DNA from 4 places in the Arthrobacter sp. 2762 genome. Region 1 is predicted to be linked to each of the others. Evidence: riboswitches for the same ligand, from Rfam matches in the RefSeq annotation. Region 1 holds a riboswitch; each other region holds the start of a gene.
What was found. Region 1 has a riboswitch for cyclic di-AMP ahead of ABIE18_RS15975 (C40 family peptidase). Riboswitches for the same ligand answer to the same signal wherever they lie in the genome.
Positions count from the first base shown of each region.

Region 2: another riboswitch for cyclic di-AMP. It lies ahead of ABIE18_RS11780 (hypothetical protein); the one in region 1 lies ahead of ABIE18_RS15975 (C40 family peptidase).
Region 3: another riboswitch for cyclic di-AMP. It lies ahead of ABIE18_RS02815 (NlpC/P60 family protein); the one in region 1 lies ahead of ABIE18_RS15975 (C40 family peptidase).
Region 4: another riboswitch for cyclic di-AMP. It lies ahead of ABIE18_RS00450 (aggregation-promoting factor C-terminal-like domain-containing protein); the one in region 1 lies ahead of ABIE18_RS15975 (C40 family peptidase).

Region 1 covers NZ_JBEPSI010000008.1:181,066-185,658, forward strand. Annotated here, with positions in the region: gene ABIE18_RS15970 (NlpC/P60 family protein) at 34-786, opposite strand; gene ABIE18_RS15975 (C40 family peptidase) at 885-1,613, opposite strand; cyclic di-AMP (ydaO/yuaA leader) riboswitch at 1,618-1,781, opposite strand; gene ABIE18_RS15980 (M23 family metallopeptidase) at 1,927-2,757, opposite strand; cyclic di-AMP (ydaO/yuaA leader) riboswitch at 2,764-2,993, opposite strand; gene ABIE18_RS15985 (iron-dependent transcriptional repressor DtxR) at 3,196-3,891, opposite strand; gene serC (phosphoserine transaminase) at 4,196-4,593, shown strand, end outside.
Region 2 covers NZ_JBEPSI010000005.1:272,300-276,892, forward strand. Annotated here, with positions in the region: gene ABIE18_RS11770 (PucR family transcriptional regulator) at 1-83, shown strand, start outside; gene ABIE18_RS11775 (AEC family transporter) at 227-1,147, shown strand; gene ABIE18_RS11780 (hypothetical protein) at 1,378-2,700, opposite strand; cyclic di-AMP (ydaO/yuaA leader) riboswitch at 2,717-2,867, opposite strand; gene ABIE18_RS11785 (hypothetical protein) at 2,997-3,230, opposite strand; gene ABIE18_RS11790 (ATP-dependent DNA ligase) at 3,278-4,345, shown strand; gene ABIE18_RS11795 (DUF6480 family protein) at 4,451-4,593, opposite strand, start outside.
Region 3 covers NZ_JBEPSI010000001.1:570,975-575,567, forward strand. Annotated here, with positions in the region: gene ABIE18_RS02810 (FAD-binding protein) at 33-725, shown strand; gene ABIE18_RS02815 (NlpC/P60 family protein) at 870-1,634, opposite strand; cyclic di-AMP (ydaO/yuaA leader) riboswitch at 1,638-1,806, opposite strand; gene ABIE18_RS02820 (copper resistance CopC family protein) at 1,981-2,607, opposite strand; gene ABIE18_RS02825 (NCS2 family permease) at 2,721-4,163, shown strand; gene hutG (formimidoylglutamase) at 4,237-4,593, shown strand, end outside.
Region 4 covers NZ_JBEPSI010000001.1:100,579-105,171, reverse strand. Annotated here, with positions in the region: gene ABIE18_RS00460 (pyridoxal phosphate-dependent decarboxylase family protein) at 1-639, shown strand, start outside; gene ABIE18_RS00455 (hypothetical protein) at 652-789, opposite strand; gene ABIE18_RS00450 (aggregation-promoting factor C-terminal-like domain-containing protein) at 960-1,769, opposite strand; cyclic di-AMP (ydaO/yuaA leader) riboswitch at 1,775-1,932, opposite strand; gene ABIE18_RS00445 (sensor histidine kinase) at 2,067-3,560, opposite strand; gene ABIE18_RS00440 (response regulator transcription factor) at 3,564-4,304, opposite strand.

The sequences.
Region 1 (4,593 bases):
CTGAGCCTGCGGGGTGTTCCGTGGAGTACTTGATCAGCCGTTGACGCGGATGAAAACGGGGCCGGAGCCAACGTTCACGCTGAACAGTGCCGTGGTGGATCCGTTCCATCCACCGTGGACTGCCATGCCGTTGCCGACGTAAACAGCGATGTGTGCCATTCCGCCGTAGCCACCGTTGGCATAGTAGGCGAGGTCGCCGGGCTGGGCTTCAGCTGCACTGACCGTGCGGCCGAGGGAGAGGTAGCCGGCCGGCCAATCGTGGAAGTGAATACCGACGGCGGCCAGCGAGTTGGTCACCAGCATGGTGCAGTCCTGCGTGACGCCGAGCTGTGCGTAGGCCGCTGCAGCGATAGCCGCCCCGAGGCCGCTGGATGCAGCAGGCGCCTTGGCCGCGGACGCATCAGTGTTGACCGCCAAAGTAGCGGTGCCGCCGGCAGCCGGAGCTTCCTTGGCAGGTGCCTTCTCGACGACGGGAGCCGGGGCTTCCACAGTCTTGACCACAGGGCGCTCGTAGGAGATGGCGACGCTGGAATCGGCAGCAATGGTCACCTGGGCAACCGACTGCACGTCAAGGGTGGACGCAGACGTAGATTCGCGCTGGACGTTGGTGTCCGCAGCATTTGCAGCAACGCCGCTGGTCAGGACAAGGCCCGATGCAGCTGCGATCACTGCTGCCTGACGGCCAACGCCACCGGCGTTGTCGCTGACAGCCTTGGCAATGACGGCAAGTGAGCTGGTCTTGGGGGCCTCAGCTCTATGCCGTGCAACCTTGTTTGCACTGGTCATGATTACTCTCTTTTCGTATCCGCGCACGGTGGGGTCGCACGCGGGTTATGGGCTGCCAGCACTTGGGGGGCATGCTGGCTTACCCCGAATGGGATTTTCTAGCGGAGGGTGTAGAACGAGGACGTGCCGGTGGAGGCCGCGGAGTGCAGGAGCGTGCCCTGGCTGGGGTTCAAAGCGCTGATCATCATGCCGTTACCGACGTAGATGCCCACGTGGGCTCCACCGTTCTGCACGACGAGGTCGCCAGGGGCAGGGGTGCTGGTGGGGGTCATGACCGTCCAGGCATTGACGCGGGGGATGCTGATGCCGGCCTGGGCGTAAACCCACTGGGTAAATCCGGAGCAGTCCCAGCCGTTGGGGGAAGTGCCGCCCCAAACGTAGGGGTGGCCGATGCCGGTGTAGGCAATTGCTGCAAGTCCTGAGGCTGCCGCGCTGGAAGCGGCATCCTTGGCCTTGGAGGACAGGGCAGCGAGGGTGCCGTTCGCTTGGTCTTCGGTTGCCGTGCGCTGGGAGGCCCGCTGAACCTTGGGAGCTTCCTTTGTAGCCACAACGGGGCTCTCGAAGGAAACGGTTGCGGTGGGCTCCGCGGTAACAACTGCGGTGGCGACCAACTGCTGGGTGCTGGAGGATTCCGACTTGGAAACGTCGGTGTCAGCGGCCTGGGCCGGGAGTCCAACGCTGAGAACGAGCCCCGAGGCTGCGGCCAGAACGGCGGCTTGGCGGCCTACGGTGCCTGCATTGGTTGAGACAGCCTTGGAAAGGGTGTTCAACGGGTTCGTGCGAACCAATTCGGCGCGATGGCGCGCAGGGGTAGTGCGTGATGACACGAAGGTAGCCTCTCCCAATGCCTGCGAGGTGAGCTGTCGGATTCGGATGGGAGTCATCCGGCCGCGCGGCTTCAAGGAAGCTTTTGCGACTTAACCCCAAGGTCTTCTGACTCGAAGACCAAAATTGGTTCCCCCGCCCCTGCCAGACGATTTTTGCGAACGGACCTCGAGTGGTGGCAGAGCTAGGCAATCCACTCAAGTGCATCGGCCCCCTAAAAAGCCGATGCGCTTTAGACGGTACAACAGATGTTCGTGAATGTCACATTCAGGTCACGGGGCGTGTCATGAATGCGATAGACAACCATCAACTGGCTCAGAGCCAGCCCATGGGATCTACGACTTCGCCGTTGACCTGGACCTCGAAGTGGAGGTGGCAGCCGGTAGATGCTCCTGTGGTGCCACTCAGCGCGACGGTATCGCCGCGGCTGACAGTCTGCCCCACCTTGACGTTGAAGGACGACAGGTGGTTGTACGTGGTCTCGAGGCCGTTGCCGTGATCAATCACGACGCGGTTGCCTCCGCCGTACTCATGCCACCCGGCGAATGTGACCTTGCCTGCGGCTGCGGCGTGAACGGCGGTTCCGCACTGGGCCACGAAGTCCTGGCCACGGTGGAAGTCGCCGGTGCCGCCGGTAAGGGGGCTGACACGGTAGCCAAACGGCGATGCCGTGACCAGCTTGTCCAGCGGACTTCCCAAGGTGCCAAGTGAGGAGGCGCGCTGGATGCTCCCCGCTGACTGGGCGCTCAGCAACTGCTTGAGCTTGCCGTCAGGATCAGCGGCGGTAGCGACGGCTGCGCGACTGAAATCGATTTTGGCAGAGGCTGCTGCAGAAACTTCCGGTTGGCTGCCACCGGGCACGGAGAGGGCCGCCTCGGCCTGGCCGGACTCGGACGTGGCCATGACGGGGCTTGTGGCAGGCAGGCCTACAGTCAGGGCAAGTCCGGTGGCGGCAAGCGCGACACCGGCCTTCTGCCCGACACCACTGGCTGCGGCGAAGTCGGCTACCTGGCGCAACGGGCTCTTACGGCGGCGCACCTGACGCGGGGTGTCGCGTGGCCGGATCTCCATTGCGGCGCGGGCTGGCCGCAGCTCAGCAGCGGGGCCGGACGCGCGGCGGCGGCCCCTGACGTTCTGCGATGTCAAACTCTGTTCCTCTCTGGAAAGCCTGCGAAGTTAGCTGTCGGATTCGGGTCAGAGAGTTCAAAGACCCGGTCCGCACGAAGCGCAAACGGCACACAGGTATCCCCGGAAGGACTTGCGTTAGTAGGCACTTCTGCTGCGGACTTCACCCCAAGGCTGCTTCTTTAGGCAGCCGCTTGTGGTTCCCCCGCCTCTGCCAGTAGTTGATGACACACCTGATCTGCTGGCAGAGCTCGGCTCCAGATCAGGTAACGCTTTGGTATCGGCGCTAGTAGATAACTATAGGTGATTAAAGCCCGCAGTAATAAATTCGTTATCTTTCCAGACGACCGTGTTGTGGGTGGCCCCATATCATCAGTCGCCGAAATCCGCAGGTCACACGCGCGGCAACCAGCTCAAAGTGAGATCCGACACTCCCCGCGGTCGGAGGGAAAGTCAGAGTCAGCTGACGGCGACGAAGACGTGCGCAGCTACCTCGGGAGGCAGCTCCAGTGCTCCTTCAATGCCGGGAACGCGGACAGAGATGTACTCCCCCACCCGTTCCAAGGAGACAGTTGCGCCAGGACGAATTCCGCCTTCGTCGAGCTGGGTGAGGAGCTCGGGCTCAACCTGGATGGGCTCAGCAAGGCGGCTGACCACTACGCGCGAATCGGCAGCATACCCGTCCATCGCATGCAGCAGGTTGACGTCCAGCCGGGCAAGGGGCTGGTTGGCGAGGCCGCCAAGCGCTTCCAAACCCGGGATGGGGTTGCCATACGGTGACTCGGTGGGGTGTTCCAACAACTCATAGAGCCGCCGTTCCACCCGTTCGCTCATGACATGCTCCCAGCGACATGCTTCGTCATGAACGTACGCCCAGTCCAGACCAATGACGTCCGCCAGGAGTCTTTCGGCAAGACGGTGCTTCCGCATGACTTCGGTGGCCCGCTTGCGCCCGACTTCGGTCAGTTCCAGGTGGCGGTCGTTGGACACAATCACCAGGCCGTCGCGTTCCATGCGTCCAATGGTCTGGGAAACCGTGGGACCCGAGTGCCGCAGACGCTCCGCAATGCGTGCGCGAAGAGCCACGATGTTCTCTTCTTCAAGCTCCAAAATGGTCCGAAGATACATCTCAGTGGTATCGATCAGATCCGTCATCCAGCTCAGCTCTCCTCGAACGCATTTCTTGCGTAATCTCCACCGTACCGCGTCCCAGCCAAGGTGGACGGTGTGCAACCGACACCTCAGGAACGTCAACCCCAGCCTAGCTTATTTGGAATTACTCTGGATAATTTTTCCCTGGGCCGCAATGCCTGTGGTGGTCCGTCATTCCACGTGGCGGACTATGACAACCGCAGATTCCTGACGGTGGGTCCGGTCAGGCAGAATGAGGGAGTCGAAGGGGCAGCCGATGCCACCTGCCCACCTCCCCCTCTCTAACCGATACCCATTGGAGCCATACGTGAGCGACAACAGCATCACTATTCCCGCCGACCTGCTGCCCAAGGACGGACGCTTCGGCGCGGGACCGTCCAAGGTCCGCCCGGAACAGGTCCAGGCCCTGTCTGCCGCATCGACCACCATTCTCGGCACGTCCCACCGTCAGGCGCCGGTCAAGAACCTGGTGGGTTCGGTCCGCGAAGGGCTCAGCCAGTTCTTCCGTGCACCTGAGGGCTACGAAGTTGTCCTCGGCGTCGGCGGTTCCACTGCTTTCTGGGATGTAGCGGCTTTTGGCCTGGTTGAGAAAAAGGCCCAGCACCTTTCCTTCGGTGAGTTCGGTTCCAAGTTTGCCGCGGCCACCGACAAAGCCCCGTTCCTGGATGCATCCTCCATCATCAAGTCCGAGCCCGGCACGCGGCC
Region 2 (4,593 bases), on a different contig from region 1:
CTGATCCGTTGAGCGGTGGGATCCGGCTTGAGCTGCATGCTGCACTGAAGGCCCAGCGGTGGGCCTCGCGGCCCCGGATCTAGCGCGTGCCGTGCCGCTGACTCGCCTGGTGCCATGGAATGCGTGTTGTGGAACGCAGGTTGCGGAACGGCAGCGCTGAAGTGGACAGTCACTCAGGCGTCCCCTACGCTGAGAAAGCGGTTTCTCAACAATTCTTAGGAGCAAGGTGGGCGGCGTTGTCTCGGGAATCCTCATCGTCGCTTCGGTCATCGCGGTGGGTTATTTCGCCACCCGCTACAAAGTGCTGGCCCCTGATGTCCAAAGCGCGCTGACTCGGACGGCCTTCTACATCACCAATCCTGCGCTGCTGTTCACGGTGGTAGGTGAAAGCGATATCCGCGCAGCACTTGGGGTCGACGCCCCTCTTGCGCTCCTGTCAGCAGCCGTCATAGGCCTTCTCTATTGCTTGCTGAGCTTCGTGTTCTTCCGGCGGCCAGTCGCGGAAACGGCGGTTGGTGCCATGGCCAGCAGTTATGCCAACGCAAACAACATTGGCATTCCTGTCTCGTTGTATGCAGTGGGCACGGCGCAGCACGTTGCTCCAGTCCTGCTGGTTCAACTCCTGATCATGGCGCCCTTCTACCTCAGCGTCCTGGGCGTCGCAGGTGGCACAAAAATCTCGTGGAAACGGATGCTGTTGCAGCCCTTCTCCAATCCCATGATTATCGCCTCGGGGCTGGGGGCGGTGATGGCTCTGACGGCGTGGGATGCGCCGGAGCTCGTCCAGAAACCCATTGATATGCTGGCCGGCGCGGCCGTCCCCATGGTTCTGCTGGCTTTTGGCATGTCGCTGGCAGGCAAGGCCCCTCTTCAAAAGGGCGATGGCCGCGTGGAGACCGTGGTGGCAACCACTTTGAAGGTGGCGGGCATGCCCGCGGTGGTCTGGGTGCTGGGGCGCTTTGTGTTCGGGTTGGAGGGTCAACACCTCTTGGCCAGCGTCATCATGGCCGCACTTCCGACCGCCCAGAATGTCTTCCTTTTCGCTTCTCCCTACGGACGCGGAATGACAATGGCCAGGGACGTCATCCTCTGCACAACCGTGCTTTGCGTCGGGGCGTTGGTTATGGTGGCGTGGCTGCTTGGGTAGAACCGATCGATACCAGGAACAAGCGACACACGGAACAAAAGAGGCAGGCACCCGGGTAGGTGCCTGCCTCATCTCGTTGCAGTGATTTCTTGTTGCCGTGATTCCTTAGGCTCGACGCAACCGCTGGCAGCTCCAGCGGCCCATCCGATGACGGAAGGTGGCAGGGCGGCTGCTGCTGCAGTACCGGCCGTGCCATCCGACGTGCTTGCTGGTCCTGGGAAGTTGCGTGCTCACTTCAAGATCCCTGTCGCGCCGTCGAGTATGCCGTCCAGGTCCAGTGCTGAACCATTGGACGGCGTGGTGCTGGGGCTCCCGGTCGGCTTTGGCTTTGGCGCCGGAGTCTGTGTTGGACTAGGCGCCGGAGTGACGGTGGGCGTCGGCGTCGTCGTGGCAGGTGGGGTGGTAACCGTGTCCGACGGAACCGGGCTCGGGGCAGGCTGGGTCGGTACAGGAGTTGTCACGCCCGGCACAGGAACAACAGCCGACGGGACTGCTGAAGGGACCCAAACAGGATCCGCGAGTGAAACCTGCGGAGTAGGAATGGACGACGCCGATCCCTGAGCGGGTGCCTCTTCTGACGACTGCGTTGCAACAGTTGCCGGCCGTCCGGCCTCGCTGGTGGCCGACGAAGCAGAGGCAGTGGAGTAGGACGAGCTGGGCGCAGGAGCGGCCGAAGTTGACTGCCTGCTGTCGCCACCTGTCTTTGCGTCACTGGCTTCCTGGGTCGGTGTTTCCTTCCCGAAGAAGGGAAGCTCGAAGGCCTGGCTCATGGTGCCAACGGTCAATACCAAGCCCAATGCTCCAGCGACAACTGCCATGCGCTGGCTCATTGTTTTGACCGAGGCGGCCTTGGTGAGGACGGAGTGTGGTTCGTGGCTGAAGGACGACCCACCCAGTGACGACCCACCCAAGGATGAAGCTCCGAAGGTAGTGGCGCCGCTCGCTGAGGTTTCGGCAGCCGCCTTATCGGCTGTGCCGCTCTCGGATTCTTGGGCGCGAAGGGCTTTCCGGCTTGCGAGACCAGCGGCGGCGGTCGCGGCCGCTGCGAGCTGGGCATGGCTCTTCGCCTGAACGATCGGGATCGCAGCAGTGGCGGGTTCCGGTTCGTGCGCGGCGGGCGTGGGTGCCTGAACGATCGGCATAGCAGCGGTAGCGGGCTCTGGATTCGTAGCCGGTTCGGGAGCGACCGGTTCGCGCCCCGGAACAGTTGGAATCGCAGCAGTTGCCGGCTCCAGGGGAGCAGAATATACCGCAGCAGAATCCGCCGGAGCAGAGTCCGCCGGTTCTGTTTTTGCTGGAGCAGTTTCGGCGGGAGCTGTCTCAGCAGAAATAACTGCCTGGGCTGCCCGTTCACGCTCTGCCGCGCGAGCGGCTGCGCGCGTGGTGGGTGCCGCAGGGGCGGGAGCAGGAGCGGTGGTGGTTTCCGGCGTCGTGCCTGTTAAACCTGCTTCCGCTTCTGGCGTGCTGTTGGAGGATCCGCTGGGTTGGGCCCGACGGCGTCCGGTTGGCTGGGTACGCTCGCGCGCAATTTGGGCGCGGCGCGGCTGATCCATGGGTGGGGGTTCATGGTGGTTGCCTCTCAACGCCTGCGAGGTTAGCTGTCGGGTTCGGACGAGGCCGTCCGGCCGCACATGGCGGCTTCACCCCAAGGGCCTAAGAAAAATCAGGCCCGGGAACTCTGGGTCCCCCGTCTCTGCCGCGAGTCTGGCGGATCCCGGTTTGCGGCAGAGCTCGGCGTCAACCCGGAAGCGGCCCAGCGGAGATACGGGTCGCTCTTAGACCGTACATGAGCGCCATAGTAAAGTCACATTAATGTAACGGGCGGGACGCCTTCCAGCGCGAAGGTCCGTTAGGACTTAGGCTCCGGGGCCGGAGCCGGGGCTGGCAGCTCGTGCTGGATCCTTTGGACTTGGTGTGCGTAATGGGTCTCGGGTCGAAAAATTTCGTCCGCCACACCCAGCATCCCACCCGTGGCGCCGCGCCGGACTTTCCCCTTGCTGTTCTGGCGGGAGACCCAGAACCAAAGGGCAGCAATGAGGGCAGGTGCTGCCAGTACCGCCACCAGAACGGCCAAGATATCCATGGCCCAAGACTAGCTTCCGCCGCATGCGGCAGGTAGAACATAGTCGTATGGACCTCCCAGTGATGCCGCCCATTTCGCCCATGCTTGCCAAGTCCGTTCCTTCAATCCCTGATGTGGGCCACTTTGAGCCCAAGTGGGACGGGTTCAGGACCATCGTTTTCAAAGACGGGGATGAGATCATCCTGGGCAGCCGCAACGAACGTCCCATGACACGGTATTTCCCTGAACTGGTGGAAGCACTCCAGAAGAATCTTCCGGACAAATGCGTGATCGACGGCGAGATCGTCCTCATAGCTGACAACAGGCTCGACTTCGAGGGCCTTCAGCAGCGCATCCATCCTGCCGATAGCCGTGTGCGGATGCTTGCCGAGAGCACCCCGTCCTCCTTCATCGGATTCGACATCCTCGCGCTGGGAGACGAGAACCTCATGGACAAGCCGTTTTCCGAGCGTCGAGCCGCCTTGGAGAAGGCGCTGGCCAAGGCTGAGGCGCCCGTCTACGTAACGCCGGCGGTGACGGAACTCGATCAAGCACAGGAGTGGTTCGTGCAGCTGGAAGGTGCCGGGCTCGACGGCGTACTTTCCAAACCGCTCGGGGGGACGTACCAGCCGAATAAGCGGGTCATGTTCAAGACCAAGCATGAACGGACCGCGGACTGCGTGGTGGCTGGATTCCGCTGGCACAAAACGGGAAAGGTTGTCGGGTCGATGCTACTTGGGCTGTATAACGACGCCGGTCAGCTGCAGCACGTGGGGGTGGTGGCTTCATTTCCCATGGCCAAGCGCGAAAGCCTGGTGGCCGAACTTGAGCCGTACCAGACGGAATTCAGCGAACATCCTTGGGGCCAGTGGGCCGATCAAGGAGATGCGGCAGTTAGCGGTTCCCGAATGCCGGGCGCGCAGAGCAGGTGGAGCGCCGGCAAGGATTTCTCCTTTGTTCCCCTCCGGCCGGAGCTCGTCATCGAGGTTGCCTATGACTACATGGAAGGCGACCGGTTCCGGCACACCACCCAGTTTCGTCGGTGGCGGCCGGACCGGACTCCGGGGAGCTGCACCTACTCGCAACTGGAGGAGCCGGCTGATTACGACCTCGGGGAGATCCTGAAGCTGCCGTAGCCTTGGTTGCTCCTCACGTGTGGTTCTACGTTGTTGAGCCGCTGTTACGTTGTTGGACCGCTGTTACGTTGTTGCCCAACAACGTAACAGCGGCTTGGCGACGAGCTACTCTTCGTGCCCCTGGTCGCTGCTCATGCTGCCCTCCGCCGGTGGGGTTTCGCCTGGGGGTACGCCGCCCCCGGGTTCGAGTCCCGTGACGTTGCCGTCCAGGGGATCGGGGTTGGCGGACGCTGCAGGATCGTCGTCTT
Region 3 (4,593 bases), on a different contig from region 1:
AAAGGCACACACGTCAAGGAGGAACCCAAGCAGTGTCACTCACTCCTGATTCCGTCACGGAACGGACTACCACCGTGGTGATCGGCACCGGCCTGTCCGGCTTGGCTGTTGCCAGCGAGCTCAGCCGCTATGGCATAGGTTCCATCGTGCTGGATGGCTTTGGTACTTTGTCGACCACCGGACCAGCGGTCCACACGGGAATGCTCCAGCGCTGCGACGCAGCCGACCCCGCGGCAATGCAGGAACGCAACGAGATCCTGCGCCATTTGCGCAACTACGCAGCCAGCCATCACCTGGATGTCCGCACCACCACACGCGCTGTTCGTCTGGACTTCCTGGGTGGCGACTCGTCCTCGCAGCTTGGATACGGACCCGTCGCAAGCCTGAACACGGCCAGTCTGAGGGCTGGGCTAAGCGTCTATGGCCCCCTTGAATCCACCCCACGGCAATGGGCCGTGCATACGGCCAGCGGAGTTCTCCTGGCAGATCACATCGTGGTGACCCGCTGCGCCCAGAGCCAGCTACGCCGTATGCTTGCCGACCTGGGAATCGCCATAGGCCAGAACTTCGTGGCAGCCATGCGTGCCGTCGGGATGCACTTGGTGGGCGTTGGGGAACTTATTACACCCACGCCCAAGGAAGTACTACGTCAAGCCAAGGCAGTGGGGCAAGCGATCTCATCCAAGGTGGCCCTCCCGGCCGGGCCTGGCATCGCCCTTGCCTAGAACCCCTTGCCTGGAACCCTGGCTTGGAAACGGTTGAGCCAACCGAAGCCTGTTCCTAAAACGAACAAAAGTTAACTCAGAAGGCCGGTACCTCCGAAGACATTAGTCCTCGAAGGCACCGGCCTTTGAGTTGGAGCGTGAAGCTTAGGCGCCAGCGCGTACGTACGTGATGGGGCCGGTTGCGGTGAGCCAGCTGATCGGGTGGATGCCCGTCTGGTTGCCGTTGATGCCACCGCTGATAGCCTGGCCGTTGCCGATGTAGATGGCTACGTGGCCGGACTGGACGATCATGTCACCGGGCTGGGGGTCGCTGACAACCTTGCCGTAGTTCAGGAACTGCATGGGTGCGAGGTCGCCAACCGGGATGCCTGCGGAGCCGAGGGCCCTTTCCACCATGGCGGTGCAGTCCTGCATGATGCCGATCTGGGCGTAAGCCGAGGCGACCATAGCGGCGTTGACGCCACCAACAGCCGGAGCTGCGGCAGCAGGCGCGGCTGCCACCGGAACGGTAGCCGTAGTGGTTGCAGCGGCCTGGACGGTAGCCGTTGCGGCCTTGGCAACCGGAGCCGGAGCAACGGGAGCCGGCTTTTCAATAACGGGAGCCGCTACGGAAGCAACCGCGGGGCGCTCGAAGTTGATGGTGGCCGTGGATGCGGCCGTAACAACCTTGGTGGGACCCTCGGAGACGGTCTCGGCGACAGTAGCAGGGCTGGAGTCGCGCTGAACGGGGGTCTCTGCAGCGTGGGCAGCGATGGAACCCGTCAGGACGAGGCCTGAAGCTGCTGCGATGACAGCGGCTTGGCGACCTGCGCCGGATGCGTTGCTGGCAACAGCCTTGGAGATGGAGATGAACGGATTAGGACGTACGCTGTCCGCCTTACGACGGCCGCGAAGAATGCGTGAAGACATGAAAGAGCCTCTCCCGATGCCTGCGAGGTTAGCTGTCGGATTCGGATGGGAGTCACCCGGCCACTATCCCCCGCTGTGCAGCGGAAGCTTCGTGACTTCACCCCAAGGCGCGCTCTGAAAGCGGGCCAAAATGGGTTCCCCGTCTCTGCCGTAGGTTTGTCTGCGAACGGATTCCGGACTGCGGCAGAGCTAGGCAATCAGCCCGGAAATGCCCGTTACGTGGAACAGGCACAGGTACAACCGTACGGGAAGATCACCCCAAAGTCACATTTACGTAACGAGCAGTTCGTTTTTGGCGTGTCGCAGTGACCGTTTCGAGATCTTCGCAAGTATGTAGAAAACCCTGCTATTCCGGGGAATTTTCGCCATCCGCGTCGTTGGGAGCCGCTAGCTTCCTCCGGGCTGTAACAGCGAGGAAGATCACGAGACCGATCGCCACCACAGCGAGGCCAACGATGCTCCAGGGGAAGGGTTGGGAAGCCGCCGGAGCCGGCTCAGTATTTTCCGTACCGGGGGCTGCTGTGCCCGCCGTCGGAACAGCCGCCGAAGCCGAGGGGGAGGCGCCTGCTGAGCCGCTCGCCGTCGTCGTCGTGCTTGTCCCGGAAACGGTGAACTTGAAGGTTCCCTCGATCGGGTGGGAGTCTGAACTGACCACGCGCCACACCACCGTGTATTCCCCGGCTGGAGCGCCCGGACGCAGCTTCTGGACAGCCATGTTGTCGATGATTTCCACTGCGCCATCTGCCCAGTTTTCGCCCCCAGCGGTGACAGTCACGCCCGAACCGATGGCCAGTGGCCGGTTGTTGAAGGTGATGGATACCGACGCCGGCACTTCAGCCACCCGGGCACCGTTGGCGGGAGTTGTTGATTCGGCGACGTCATGCGCGGAGGCCGGAGCGGCTCCCAGCAGCAACGCGGAAGCGAAAGCGAGAGCGGCTACGACGGCGGCCAGAAGCGGGCGGCTGGTACGCATGGGGCGGTTTCTCCTAGTGTTGGCTTCCTTACAGACTAGGCGAATCGTCCCAACGCCCCACATCAGCGGGCATAGGATTTGAGAGCAAACTCCCCCGATCCCCGGAGACCTTCATGCTTAAACAAGGTTCTGCAATCGACCGCTACTTCAAGATCTCCGAGCGTGGGTCCACATACTCGCGCGAAATACGTGGCGGCTTCGCGACCTTCTTCGCCATGAGCTACATCGTGGTGCTGAACCCGCTGATCCTCTCCGGGGCAGACTCGAGCGGGGCGTCGCTCGGTTTCACGGCCGTAGCGGCAACCACTGCCTTCGTGGCGGGCATCCTCACCATCCTCATGGGCGCCTGGGCCAAGCACCCCTTCGCCGTGGCAACGGGCCTGGGAGTGAACGCATTCGTCGCCGTGACGGTTGCCTCCCACCCGGAGCTGACATGGCCGGACATGATGGGGCTGGTGGTGCTTTCGGGTGTCACTATGCTCATCCTGGTACTCACCGGATTCCGCACGGCCGTTTTCAGGGCCGTCCCGGAAGCCCTCAAGACGGCGATCGTCGTGGGCATTGGCCTCTTCATCGCCTTGATTGGACTGGTCAACGCCGGTTTTGTCCGACGCATCCCGGATGCCGCGGGCACCACTGTCCCCCTCGGCCTTGGCGTGGATGGCAAGCTGATGGGCTGGCCGACGTTGGTGTTCGCCGTCGGCCTGGTCCTGACCATCGCGTTGGTGGTGCGAAAGGTCCGCGGCGCAATCCTGATCGGCATCGTGGTATCCACCGCCCTGGCCGCCATCCTCGAATTCACGCTGCACATTGGTCCCAGCTTCGACGGTAAAAACGTCAACCCGCGCGGCTGGTCCCTGGTGGCCCCCACACTTTCCGAATGGGGCGCTCCGGACCTCTCCCTGATCGGCAAAGCCAACCCCTTTGGAGCCTTTGAACACCTCGGATTTGTGGCTGCTGCGCTGCTGGCGTTCGTGATACTCCTCAGCATCTTCTTCGACGCCATGGGCACCATGGTGGGCCTGGCCAACGAGGCCGGAACCGTGGACGAGCACGGCAACATTCCCAACGTAGACCGCGTCCTGCAGGTTGACGCCCTGGGCGCAATCATCGGTGGCGGCGCCTCCGTTTCGTCCAACCAGATCTTCGTCGAGTCGGGCGCGGGCATTGGCGAAGGTGCCCGCACAGGTCTCGCCTCCATTGTCACGGGCCTGCTCTTCCTGGTGGCCATGTTCTTTACTCCGCTCATCAACCTTGTCCCGTTCGAAGCCGTGGCGCCTGCGCTTGTGGTGGTGGGCTTCATGATGGTGTCCCAGGTTGGCAAGATCGACTGGCAGGACTGGGGCGTTGGCATCCCCGCGTTCCTGACGATCGCCCTCATGCCCTTCACGTACTCCATTGCCAACGGCCTCGGCGCAGGCTTCATCTCCTACGTCCTGATCCGCACTTTCCAGGGCCGTGCACGTGAAGTCCACCCCCTGATGTGGGCAGTGGCAGCTGCCTTCCTGCTGTTCTTCGGCATCGGAACTGTGGAGGAGTTGTTGGGGGTCAAGTAGCGAAGTCCGGCATCTCAGACACTGCAGTACGCTGCAGCTGTTTTTTGGCACGCAGGTGGGGTGTGCTTAAAGCATGGCCCCAAACACCAGCACCAACCCCTCCGTAGACGTCCTTCCCACGCCATGGACCGGCCGCTTTGACGGCGACGGCGACGAGCATCGCCGCTGGTGGCAGGCCGTAGCACCCCTTACTTCCCCTGCCGCTCCTGGTGCCTCGCGTCCCGCCGTCGTGCTGGGTTTCTGCAGCGACGCCGGAGTGCGGCGCAACAAGGGCCGTGTGGGTGCCGCCGCCGCTCCGGCCGCCATCCGCTCGGCGCTGGCTCCGCTGGCGTTCCACCTGGACCGTGACGTGTTCGACGCCGGCGACGTGGTTGTGGAGGACGACTCACTGGAAGAAGGCCAACAACGCGCCGGAGGCGCCATCTCGGAA
Region 4 (4,593 bases), on a different contig from region 1:
CATGACCGCGAGGCCTGGGTGCATGTGGATGGCGCATTTGGGTTGTGGGCGGCGGTCAGCCCAAACCTGCGCGGGCGGCTGGCCGGCGTAGAGGCGGCCGATTCGTGGGCCACCGATGCCCACAAAACATTGAACGTCCCGTACGACTGTGGCTTGGCCATCGTGTCCCGGCCGGAAGCTCTGAGACGTGCCTTCAGCATCCATACGAGCTACCTCATTGCAACGGAGACCGGACTGGGCGATCCGTTCGACAAAGTTCCGGAACTGTCCCGACGAGCCCGGGGCATCCCGGTGTGGGCTGCCCTCCGACAGTTGGGCCGGTCCGGAGTCATTGCCATGGTGGACAGGCTTGCAGCAAACGCCCGCGCGTTGGCGGAGGGACTCGCCGCAATCCCGGGCGTCGAGATCCTGAACGACGTCGTTTTCACGCAGGTATCGGTCGCCTTCGGCAGCGATGACCGCACACGCCGCGTCACCCAGCGGCTCATGGCCGAAGGGATCGTGTGGATGTCGGGTTCCTCATGGCGAGGACGTGACATCCTCCGGATTTCGGTGAGCAACTGGTCCACGGACGCAGGTGACGTCGCTGCCTCCATCGCAGCCGTTAGAGGCGCGGCAGAGGCCGAACCGGAAGCATAGAGGCCGTCTTGGTTACAAAGCCGAGCGTGCCTTTTCCAGGTATGCCATCAGCCCGGCCAACTGCTCAGCGCTCCAAGCCAGGCCTGCGCTAATGGCTTGCCTGTTTTCCTGCCAGGCTGCCCGGGCGGTGGCCTCGGCCGAGAAAACCATCGGCGGCCTGTGACCGTGAAACGTGGGACAGCACGTTAAAGGCGAAAACCGCCCCGGTTCCCGCCGTCAGCTGCAGTAATCACTGCTGCGACGGCGGAAAACGGGGCGGCAATCAGGCCCTGCAGGTTTGAGCCCGCTGGGGTGGGCTCAAACCTGCCTATTGAGTTGGCTTAGTACCAGTTGTTGGCCAGGTGGAAGGCGAGGGCTGCCGAGGGGGAGCCGTAGCGTTCCTTGATGTAGTTCAGGCCCCACTTGATCTGGGTTTGGTAGTTGGTCTCCCAGTCAGCGCCGGCAGTTGCCATCTTGGAAGCCGGCAGGGACTGCACGATTCCGTAGGCACCACTGGACGCGTTAGTCGCCGTGGTCCGCCAGTTGGATTCCTTCTCCCACAGGGTGTTCAGGGCAGTCATTTCACCCGGACCCCAGCCGTAGTTGGCGAGGATGCTGGCGGCGTATGCCTTGGCAGCAGCGGGATCGTCCACGGCCTTGGGAGCCGCGGCAGCGGCCGCGGCTGCAGCGGCGGCGGCATCGGCAGCCTGCTTGGCGGCTGCATCAGCGGCAGCCTTCTCGGCGGCCTGTGCGGCAGCTGCCTGGTCGGCGGCGGCTTTCTCGGCCGCAGCCTTCTCGGCAGCTGCTTGTGCGGCGGCAGCTTGGTCTGCGGCAGCCCTGTCGGCTGCGCCCTTCTTGGCAGCGGCATCCAAAGAAGCAGAGATTTCCGCTGATTTGTTGCTGATCTGGGCGGTAGCCTGCGTCTCGGACGCCTGGCTCGTTTCGGGGAGATTGAATGCGGCGTTTGCGGCCTGGCCGAGCGATGCGACGCCCAATGCTGCGGCAACGACTCCTGCAACAACGGACATTCGTTGCCCGGTTTTGCCACGGCGTGCAGCGTTCTTCAGAACGGCTTGCGACTTCGTCAGGGGAGCATTGTGTTCGTCACGGTGACGCGCGGAAGGGCGCGTCTGATCGTTGAATTCAGACATGTGTGATTACCTCTCAGCGCCTGCGGAGTTAGCTGTCGGGTTCGGATGAGGTCATCCGGCCGCGCGCGTAGCTGCGGCTTCACCCCAAGGGCAAGGAAAGTACTGTGCCCGGAGACTCTGGGTCCCCCGTCTCTGCCTCGAATGAGAACGGAACTCCGGGAAGTGGCAGAGCTCGGCGCATCCCGGGTGTGGGCCAGTTAGGGGCGACCCACCCTTTCGAAGGTACAGGAGGTTTCGGCTTAAGTCACATTTGGGTAACAGAGATCACGTTCACGGCGCGTCATGTTGCCTGATTCGTTATATGCGTTCTTTCGAAGCTGTGGGGAAGCGAAGAGCGAATTCCGTGCGTCCCGGCTGGGACGTTACTTCCACACTTCCGCCATGCGCCTCGACGATGGATTCGACGATTGACAAGCCCAATCCGGAGGTTCCTTCCGAGCCTGATCTCGCCGCGTCAGCCCGGGCGAAACGCGAGAAAATACGGCCTTGGAACCCAGGAGGAATACCAGGTCCGTTGTCAGTGACCGTAACCACCGCGCAACCGTCCGCGGAAAGCGTGACGCCTGTGACCACCGTGGTACCTGGATCGGTGTGCTTGCGGGCGTTGGACAGCAGATTGGCCAACACCTGATGCAGCTGGGTTGCGTCCCCGCGCACCGTAATGGGCTCGTCAGGGAGTTGGAGCTTCCAGATGTGGTCCGGTGCCATCACCTTTTCGTCGCTGACGGTCTCAATCACCAGCTGCGTCAGGTCCACATCCGTGACCTTCAACGGCTGGCCTTCGTCCAGGCGCGCCAACAGCAACAGGTCCTCCACAAGCGTGGTCATGCGTTCCGACTGGCTCTGGACCCGTGCCAGCGACTTCCTGCCGTCATCCGTGAAGTTCTCCGTCATACGAAGCAGCTCGGTGTATCCGCGGATGGCGGTCAGCGGCGTCCGAAGTTCGTGGGAGGCATCGGCAACGAACTGCCGGACCTTGGTTTCGCTCTCCTGACGGGCTTCCAGGGCCCTGGAAACGTTGTTCAGCATTTGGTTCAAAGCGTGGCCAACGCTGCCCACTTCTGTTCCAGGATGGGAGGCCGACGGCGGTACGCGCACCGCGAGTGCCACCTCACCGGCGTCGAGGGGAAGGCGCGATACTTTGGTTGCAACCTCCGAGAGTTGCTCCAGCGGCCGCATGGTCCTGCGAATGATGACAGTGCCGGCGAGGCCGATCAGCACCAGTCCGCCAAGGGAAACAAACACCATGGTCCATACCAGCGAGGCCTCCGCGTTTTGCTTATCAGCCAACGGCAAGCCCGTCACAATGACGTCGCCGTAGGTGGTCTCAACAGCCACCAGCCGGTAGTCGCCGTTGGACAATGAACGGTCCACAGGCCGGTTGTCGCGGGGGAGTGAGAGCAGGACCTGCTTGTCTTCCGCCGAGAGTGCGACGCGACGGCCGTTTGCATTTAACAGTCCCGAGTTAATGACGGTGGAACCATCGATCCTCGCGTTGAGGGTCCCGGCGCCTTGGCCGCGGGCCTCCAGCGGATCCGGCCGACCACTTGAGGGAAAGTTCGACGGCGGCCTGCCGAAGTCATTCGCGCGGCTTGACGCCTGCTCCAACTGCTTGTCGAGTTGTTTGTTGAAGTACATGTCCATGGAGGCGTAGCTAACCACTCCAACTGCGCCGCAAATGGCAACCAGCAACGCCATCGCCACCAGGACCAACCGCGTGCGCAGATGCCAGGTGGAGGGATTGAGCCAGTTCCGCTGGGTCTTGCGGGTTACTCCTGAAGGGGTGGACAAGATTCAGTCCGCAGGCTTGATGACGTAGCCGGCGCCACGGATGGTGTGGATCATTGGCGGGTGGTTGGCTTCGATTTTCTTGCGCAGGTAGGAAATGTACAGTTCCACGATGTTGGCCTGCCCGCCGAAGTCATAGTCCCAGACGCGGTCCAGGATCTGTGCCTTGCTGACCACGCGCTTGGGGTTCTCCATGAGGTAACGAAGCAGCTCAAACTGCGTTGCCGTGAGCTGGATGTTCTCGCCGGCGCGCGAAACTTCCCGGGTGTCCACGTTCAGGGCGAGATCGCCGACCACCAGTTCCGCCGTATCCATGGCCGCAACGCCCGAACGTTGGACAAGCCTGTGCAGGCGCAGGAGGACCTCCTCCATGCTGAAGGGCTTGGTGACGTAGTCGTCCCCGCCGGCAGCAAGGCCTACGATGCGGTCCTGGACAGCGTCTTTGGCCGTGAGGAACAGCGCGGGCACTTCCGGAGCGAAGGTACGGATCCGGTTGAGGACCTCGACGCCGTCGAATCCTGGAAGCATCACGTCCAGCACCAGCACGTCAGGGCGGAAGTCCTTGGCAAGCTTCACGGCTTCTGGTCCGTCGGCTGCTACCGCGACGGACCAGCCTGCCATGCGAAGGCCCATGCTCATGAGCTCGGAGAGGCTGGGTTCGTCGTCCACCACCAAAGCGCGGATAGGGGATCCGTCCGGATGGGAAAGCTGGGGAAGGTTGTTCGTCATGGAGTGCGGGGATGCCATGTGACAACTCTCCATTCTGCTGGTTTGCCGAAGCTTTGCCGGTCCTGTGAGGACGCTGTGAGGACAACACTAGCCACGTGGGAGTTCGGTGGCAGGTGTCGCAGGAGTGTGGCGTCCATACTGGTCGGTTCTACAGCGTGTAGCAGATTTCGAGGGAAAAATTCGAGCTTGGAGGGGCTTGCGATTGGACAGCAAGTGTTTCAGATCTTGAGATTCCGTCCTTTTGCGCCTGATGGGAATCAGGAAGGGCATCATGCACTATCTGCCGAAGAAAATTCACCATAAGCCG